One region of the Chryseobacterium sp. HNCC26DJ238 genome, then DNA from elsewhere that is predicted to be linked to it. Evidence: riboswitches for the same ligand, from Rfam matches in the RefSeq annotation. Region 1 holds a riboswitch; each other region holds the start of a gene.
The links. A riboswitch is a leader RNA that binds a small molecule or an ion and turns the genes downstream of it on or off. The one in region 1 is predicted to bind thiamine pyrophosphate.
Positions count from the first base shown of each region.

Region 2: linked by a shared signal. The riboswitch ahead of pnuC (nicotinamide riboside transporter PnuC) and the one ahead of thiS (sulfur carrier protein ThiS) in region 1 are both predicted to bind thiamine pyrophosphate.
Region 3: linked by a shared signal. The riboswitch ahead of thiM (hydroxyethylthiazole kinase) and the one ahead of thiS (sulfur carrier protein ThiS) in region 1 are both predicted to bind thiamine pyrophosphate.

Region 1 covers NZ_JBXUGI010000001.1:75,778-78,048, forward strand. Annotated here, with positions in the region: gene thiC (phosphomethylpyrimidine synthase ThiC) at 1-820, opposite strand, end outside; gene thiS (sulfur carrier protein ThiS) at 845-1,051, opposite strand; TPP riboswitch at 1,115-1,211, opposite strand; gene AC2A07_RS00345 (RluA family pseudouridine synthase) at 1,391-2,071, opposite strand; gene AC2A07_RS00350 (hypothetical protein) at 2,071-2,271, opposite strand, start outside.
Region 2 covers NZ_JBXUGI010000008.1:181,177-183,447, forward strand. Annotated here, with positions in the region: gene AC2A07_RS09805 (acyl-CoA dehydrogenase family protein) at 1-301, opposite strand, end outside; gene pnuC (nicotinamide riboside transporter PnuC) at 276-872, opposite strand; TPP riboswitch at 895-1,000, opposite strand; gene AC2A07_RS09815 (HPP family protein) at 1,298-1,894, shown strand; gene AC2A07_RS09820 (hypothetical protein) at 1,900-2,238, shown strand.
Region 3 covers NZ_JBXUGI010000022.1:20,313-22,583, forward strand. Annotated here, with positions in the region: gene thiE (thiamine phosphate synthase) at 1-305, opposite strand, end outside; gene thiM (hydroxyethylthiazole kinase) at 295-1,098, opposite strand; TPP riboswitch at 1,161-1,253, opposite strand; gene AC2A07_RS17875 (response regulator) at 1,578-2,258, shown strand; gene AC2A07_RS17880 (ATP-binding protein) at 2,259-2,271, shown strand, end outside.

The DNA.
Region 1 (2,271 bases):
CAATGGGAACCGGACTGTTTCTGATAATCCATTCCCTGGTTTCATGAATGTTTTTTCCTGTGGACAGATCCATGATGGTATCGGCACCCCAGCGACATGCCCAGACTGCCTTTTCCACTTCCTCTTCAATGCTTGAAGAAACCGCACTGTTCCCAATATTGGCATTGATTTTAACCAAAAAATTCCGGCCGATAATCATCGGTTCACTTTCGGGATGATTGATATTATTGGGAATGATCGCTCTTCCGGCTGCGATTTCGTCTCTTACAAACTCCGGAGTTATTTTGTTTTTTGGAGTTCTTGCCCCAAAACTGTTTCCCTGATGCTGGAATGCCATATCTTCAGAAACGGAATCCAGCTGTTCGATACGCTGATTTTCCCTGATGGCAATGTATTCCATTTCAGGGGTAATGATCCCCTGCTTTGCATAATACAATTGGGTCACTTCATTTCCCTCTTTTGCTACTTTGGGTTTGTGGTTGTAAGAAAAACGCAGTTCATCCAGTTTGGGATCCTCAAGTCTTGCTTTTCCGTAGGCTGAAGTAATTCCTTCCAGGACTTCTACATCATTTCTGTCAAGTATCCACTGTTCCCTGATTCTCGGAAGGCCTTTTTCGATATCAATTTCTGAATTTTCATCAGTATAAGGTCCTGATGTATCATAGATGGTAACAGGACGATTTTCTTCCAAAGTTCCGTTGGTCAATTTTGTCGGACTTAAATGTATTTCGCGCATTGCGACCTTAATCGGATGAATCTTTCCTTCAACATAGATCTTTTTAGAATTCGGAAACGGTGAACGTGTGATTTGCTGAGCCATATAATAAGTTTGTATTGATAAGAATTAACCGCCTTGGGCAGCAGTAATGATTAAAACAGAATCGTTGTCTTTGAGAAATGTTTCGGACCAGGCCGACTGTGGGATGATACAGTTGTTGAGGGCAACGGCAATACCTTTCCTTTTACCGGGTATTTCCATAGCCAAAAGTGCTTCCAGATTTTCCGGAAGTTCAGCAAAAATTTTTCGGGTGTGGTTGATTGTGATTTCCATTCTAAAGTTTTGATTAAACATATTACTTTAGGAATGGCTGTAATTGTACTGTAGAAAGCACAACAAAGTCATCTCACTTTTCCCTACGCCGGTATGATCCGGATCAGGTTCAAAGGGTAAAATCTCAGTCTGTTTTAAACAGACACCCCTAAAGTTTGGGACGAAGTTAGACATTTTTCTGAAATGCACAAAATTTTTTGATGAAGTCTGCTTCAAGACGATTGAGCGAAGAATTTTTATATCATAATAGGTATAAATGTCTTCATGTTATTGTACCTAAATAAAAAAATGGAAACTGAATATCATCAGCTTCCATTTATAACTTCATTATTATATAATTTATTCTTCACACACTCTCCAGACCGAATCATTTTGAGGAAGAGGAGCGGTAATCTGAATTTCTTCTTTTGTAACCGGATGAATAAACTCCAGTTTTCTGGCGTGAAGGTTGATCCCTCCGTCCGGATTTGAGCGAGGTGAACCATATTTTAAATCGCCTTTAATCGGAACTCCTGTTTTTGAAAGCTGCGCTCTGATCTGGTGATGCCTTCCTGTTTCAAGATCGATTTCAAGTAAAAGGTAATTATCCAGACTTTTAATCACATGATAGGTCAGAATTGCTTCTTTTGCCCCATCCGTTATTTTTGTAAAAACAACAGCCTTATTATTTTTCTCATTTTTCTGTAAATAATGCACCAGCCTCTGAGTCTGCGGAATCATTTCTTTTGCTACAACTGCCCAATACGTTTTCTTAACCTCCCGGTTTTTAACCATTTGAGTCAAACGGGATAATGCCTTTGAAGTTTTAGCAAAAATCACCAGTCCGGAAGTCGGACGGTCAATACGATGCACCAAACCCAGAAAAACATTTCCCGGCTTGTCATCTCTTTTCTTTATAAAATTTTTAATGGAATCCAACAGAGGTTCATCTCCTGTTTTGTCCCCCTGTACCAATTGTCCAACTTTTTTATTGATGACCATAAGATGGTTATCCTCATAAACAATTTGTTCCTCCATAATTACTGACGGCTTACTGACCTGCTTGTGAATGAAATAATCACTCCGCCCAGCAAACCAACTGTTTTAATAAATTTTAAATCAGATTCCAGTGGAAGAAATGCTCCGATGATACATAATGCAGCCGCACCATACATCGGATACGTAAATTTTGAATTGGAAAGCAGAGGTGCCTGCAAAATAAAACTCAATCCTATTAAAAG
Region 2 (2,271 bases), on a different contig from region 1:
CAAAACAGGTTCTTGAATTGATGAAGAGTTTTTCAGCAATATATGGTTTGAGATTTCTTGAAAAAAAATTCGCCCCTGAACACAAGGTGAGCAGCCAGCCCAGACTTCCGTTTATTCTTGACCAGTCAAATAAAACGGACAATCCTTCTTTCAAGCGAAGTCCCAATCCCCCATATATTTCAGGAACCCAAATCTGAAGCAACCGCTGCTCATGAATGATGCTGATTATTTTTGGAGAAATCTCAGAAGCTCCTGACATCTCTTGTCTGATTTCTTCAGACGTAAGCATTTCTTCTTTCATTAATTATTTTCCTCCATTTTAAATATCCTGATATAGCAACGATGAACAGGAAAGCCGTTAATGCCGCATATAGATACAGGCTCTTATGGATCAGTAGTGGAATAGCAATGATATTACTGATATTCAGCAATATCCAGTTTTCAATTTTCCTGCGTGCCATCAGCCACATTCCCGCCCATGCAAAAGCACTGACTACAGAATCTAAAATCGCAACGTCAGAATCAGTATGATGGGTCAGAAAATAGTAAAAGATAAGGAAAGACACCACTACAATCCCAATGGTGATCATTTTTTCCTGACCTGTAGTTTTTGAAATCACGGCTTCTGATTTTTGCCTGCCAAATTTCCAGTAAAGCCATCCGTAGATGCTCATGACCAGATAATAAAGGTTAAGGGTAAACTCTGCATACAGTTTAGCCGTCACCATGACATAAAGGGTGAGCGAAATCCCTGCAATTCCGAAGAGATAATTATTAGAATTATTTTTCCGTGCCAACAGCACCTGAATCACTGAAAAGAAAACGCCAAACCACTCCGGCCAGGTCGTATGCTGTAAAAATTCCTGCATCAAATTAACTTGTATAAATTAAATGATGAGATGATAAATCAAATTCCCTACGCCGGCATTATCCGGATCAGGTGTGGAAGATTCCCGGGTATCATCTCAGCTGCGATTATGCAGCACCCCATTGATAGAGCAAAATTGATGTTTTTTTTCTGAAATAAAAAATTAAACTGTCATATTTTAAATCAAAAACAGACCTGAAAAATGACTGAAAAATTTATAGACATTTTCAAATTTTCCGGCTGTCAGCAGTTTGTAATCTTTGAAAAAACTTCATAAGTTTATAATTAGGTCAAAGTCTCAACCAGATTAAAAGACTTTGACAAAACTGAAAGCAGTTATTCAGCAAAAACATGTATCTACTTTGGGTTGAAGCAACAGCCGTTTGTAAACGGATAATTTTCGTATATTTAATTTTTAATACCAAAGCATTGAAGAAGACCTTACGAAGAACCTACCGTGTATCAAAATATGTGATTTACAAAGAAACTCTTGTTGATTATAAGGAACATTTCTGGTCGTTTGTCGGCGCATTTTTCGGTATAGGAATTATTGCTTTTTTACAGTCCCAATACTTACTTCAACAGGAAAATGTATTTCTCATCGGGTCATTCGGAGCTTCAAGCGTTTTGATTTACGGTGCTATCCAGAGTCCTTTGGCACAACCGAGAAATCTGGTGGGCGGTCATGTGATCTCGGCCATTGTAGGTGTTACAGTTTATCAGATTGTTCCTGATATTTTATGGCTTTCAGCGCCATTGGCTGTTGCCTGTTCGATCGTACTGATGCAGTATACAAAAACATTGCATCCTCCTGGTGGTGCAACGGCTCTTATTGCGGTAACCTCACCGGGGAAAATTGCAGATTTAGGATACTGGTATGTTTTGTCTCCTGTTTTATCCGGATGTATCATTCTGCTCTTAGCAGCTTTATTCTTTAATAATATCACTAAAAACAGAAGTTATCCAACGAGTTCAAAATGGAAGAAACTTCTGCATAAAAAACACAAACACACTTTGAAAAATTAATTGCTATGAACTGTCTTGAGTGCGGCGAAAAAATCATTGGAAGATCAGATAAAAAATTCTGCAATGACGCCTGTAGGAATTCTTATAACAACAAACAGAACAAAGACTCCAGTAATCTTATGCGGAATGTCAACAATAAACTCCGCCGAAACTACAGGATTCTGAGTGACATTAATGTGGAAGGCAAAACGAAAGCCGCCAGATCCAAACTTGATGGCTTGGGATTTGATTTTAATTATTTTACACAATTTAAAGTCTATAAAAATGGTTCTGAGTATAAATTTGTCTATAACCAGGGCTACAAAATTTTGGATGATGATTATATTCTGATTGTTAAAAATTGAGGGAATTAAAGACTATACTATAAGGTTGATCGA
Region 3 (2,271 bases), on a different contig from region 1:
TGGTTTCTCAGAACCAATGGAGCAGTATCGCTGTTCCCAACGTGAATGCCGGCAGAACCTGCTTTTTCAGCCACTTCAGCATGATCATTGATGATAAGTGGAATGCTGTGTTTTTCGGTGATCTCTCTGAGCTGTAGGGCTTTGTGAAGAAAATCTTTCGTCGAAGCATCCTTTTCACGAAGCTGAATCATATCCACACCTCCTAAAATCGACTGTTCAGCGACTTCAAGAAAATCTTTTCCGAGGCAGTCTTTCTCTGAAATCACCAGGTACAGCTGATAGGGAAACGCAGGATTACAGATCATAACTGAATAATTTCAAATGCCCGTAAAATTCCTCTTCACTTATATTGTAAAGTTTATCGATAATGGTAAGCTGTAAACTTGCAGGACCTGCACTTTCCTGAGCCGCTAATTCTCCTGCAATGCTTAAAAAACTCACAGCGGCAACTACAGCTTCCGTTGTATTTTCAGTGACCCCGATGAATGCACCGATGAGGGCTGAAGCCGTACACCCCAGTCCTGTCACTTTTGTCATCATTGAATGACCGTTTTTCAGATAGATCATCTGATCTTTGCTGATAACAATATCAGTTTCACCCGAAATACAGACTGCCGATTGATGATTTTGCACGAGAACCTTGGCTGCTTCAACCGCTTCATTGCTCGCAGCCGTACTGTCGACTCCCTTTGTAATCGTGTTGTTAAATTGTGCAAGGGCAATGATTTCAGAGGCATTTCCGCGGATTACTGTAGGATTCAGATCCAGTAGCTGACTTAAAACAGAATTGCGGTAAGAGGTTGCCCCGGCTCCTACAGGATCTAAGATCCAGGGTTTGTTTAATGCATTCGCTTTTCTTGCCGAAAGCAGCATTGTCTCTTCCAAATATTCATCTAGGGTTCCTATATTGATTACCAGTGCGTGCGAAATGCTGACCATTTCTTCCACCTCGGATTTTGCATGAGCCATGATCGGGGATGCACCAATCGCCAGGAGCGCATTGGCGGTATTGTTCATGACCACATAATTGGTGATATTGTGAATCAGGGGGGAGGTTTTTCTTACGTTAAGTACGTGTTTCCAGAGATTGTTTTCCATTCTGTTATTTTATGAATAAAGCTTTAGGATCAATCGGGAACAACAGTCATCTTCTGTCAGAATAATGACTTATTGCTTTTCCCTACGTCGGTGTAAGCCGTATCAGGTTCAAAGGGACTGTCTCAATTCTTTTCAGAATACCCCTAAAGCATATACAAAAGTATTTAAAAATATTGAGTTATTACATTCGAAGGTTTTAAAAAATTATTTCGCTGCGAAGATAGAGGGTGTAATAAGTAATCTGCCGATACTTTTGATGAGGCATAAACTCCTTTGGGGCATCAAAAGTGAACATTTGTATTCCTCTTAAAAGTTTAATATTATTTTAATGAATCATAAATGAAAAATGAAAAACAGACAGGTCAGCAGCTTTACATCGAATATTGCTTTAACATTTTAGGTACGGACAGGAATTCTTACTTCTACCGATACGTTTTCACATTATTTTTTTCGTTAAATTCGTAGTAAATATCCCCTTGATGAATATTCTTCTATTAGAAGACGATCTCATTCTCTCAGCAGAACTGAGTAAGTTTTTAGAGTCCAACCGTTTTACCACCGACAGAATTTATGACGGAGAAACTTTCCTGCGCCAGATCAAAAGCAATTCGTACGATCTATATCTGCTGGATATCAACGTACCGAAAATAAACGGATTGGATGTCTGCCAGACCATCAGGTCTTTTGATAAAAACACACCCATCATCATCATTTCCGCCTATGGGGATCTTTCAGATAAAAAAGATGCCTTTACCCGGCTCGCAGATGATTATCTGGTGAAACCCTTCCAGTTTGAGGAACTGTTGTTGAGAATGAATTCTCTACTGAGACGTAAAGTGCCGTCCGATGCAACAGATCAGGATATCATCAGAATCGATGACCTGATTATCAATAAAACAGAACAGAAAGTATTCCGGTCAGGAAACGAAATTGCTTTGACCCTGAAAGAATTTCAGCTGTTGGTTTATCTGGCAGAAGCCCAGGGAAGAACAGTGTCCAAACAACAGATCACAGAAAATGTCTGGGAACATAATTTTAATACCAATACCAATACGGTTGAGGTCTATATCAATTTCCTGAGAAAAAAACTGGATAAGGATTTTAAAGTTAAATTAATTCATACCCGTTCCGGTTTCGGATATTATCTAAATCCTTTATAGATGTCTTTAAAAA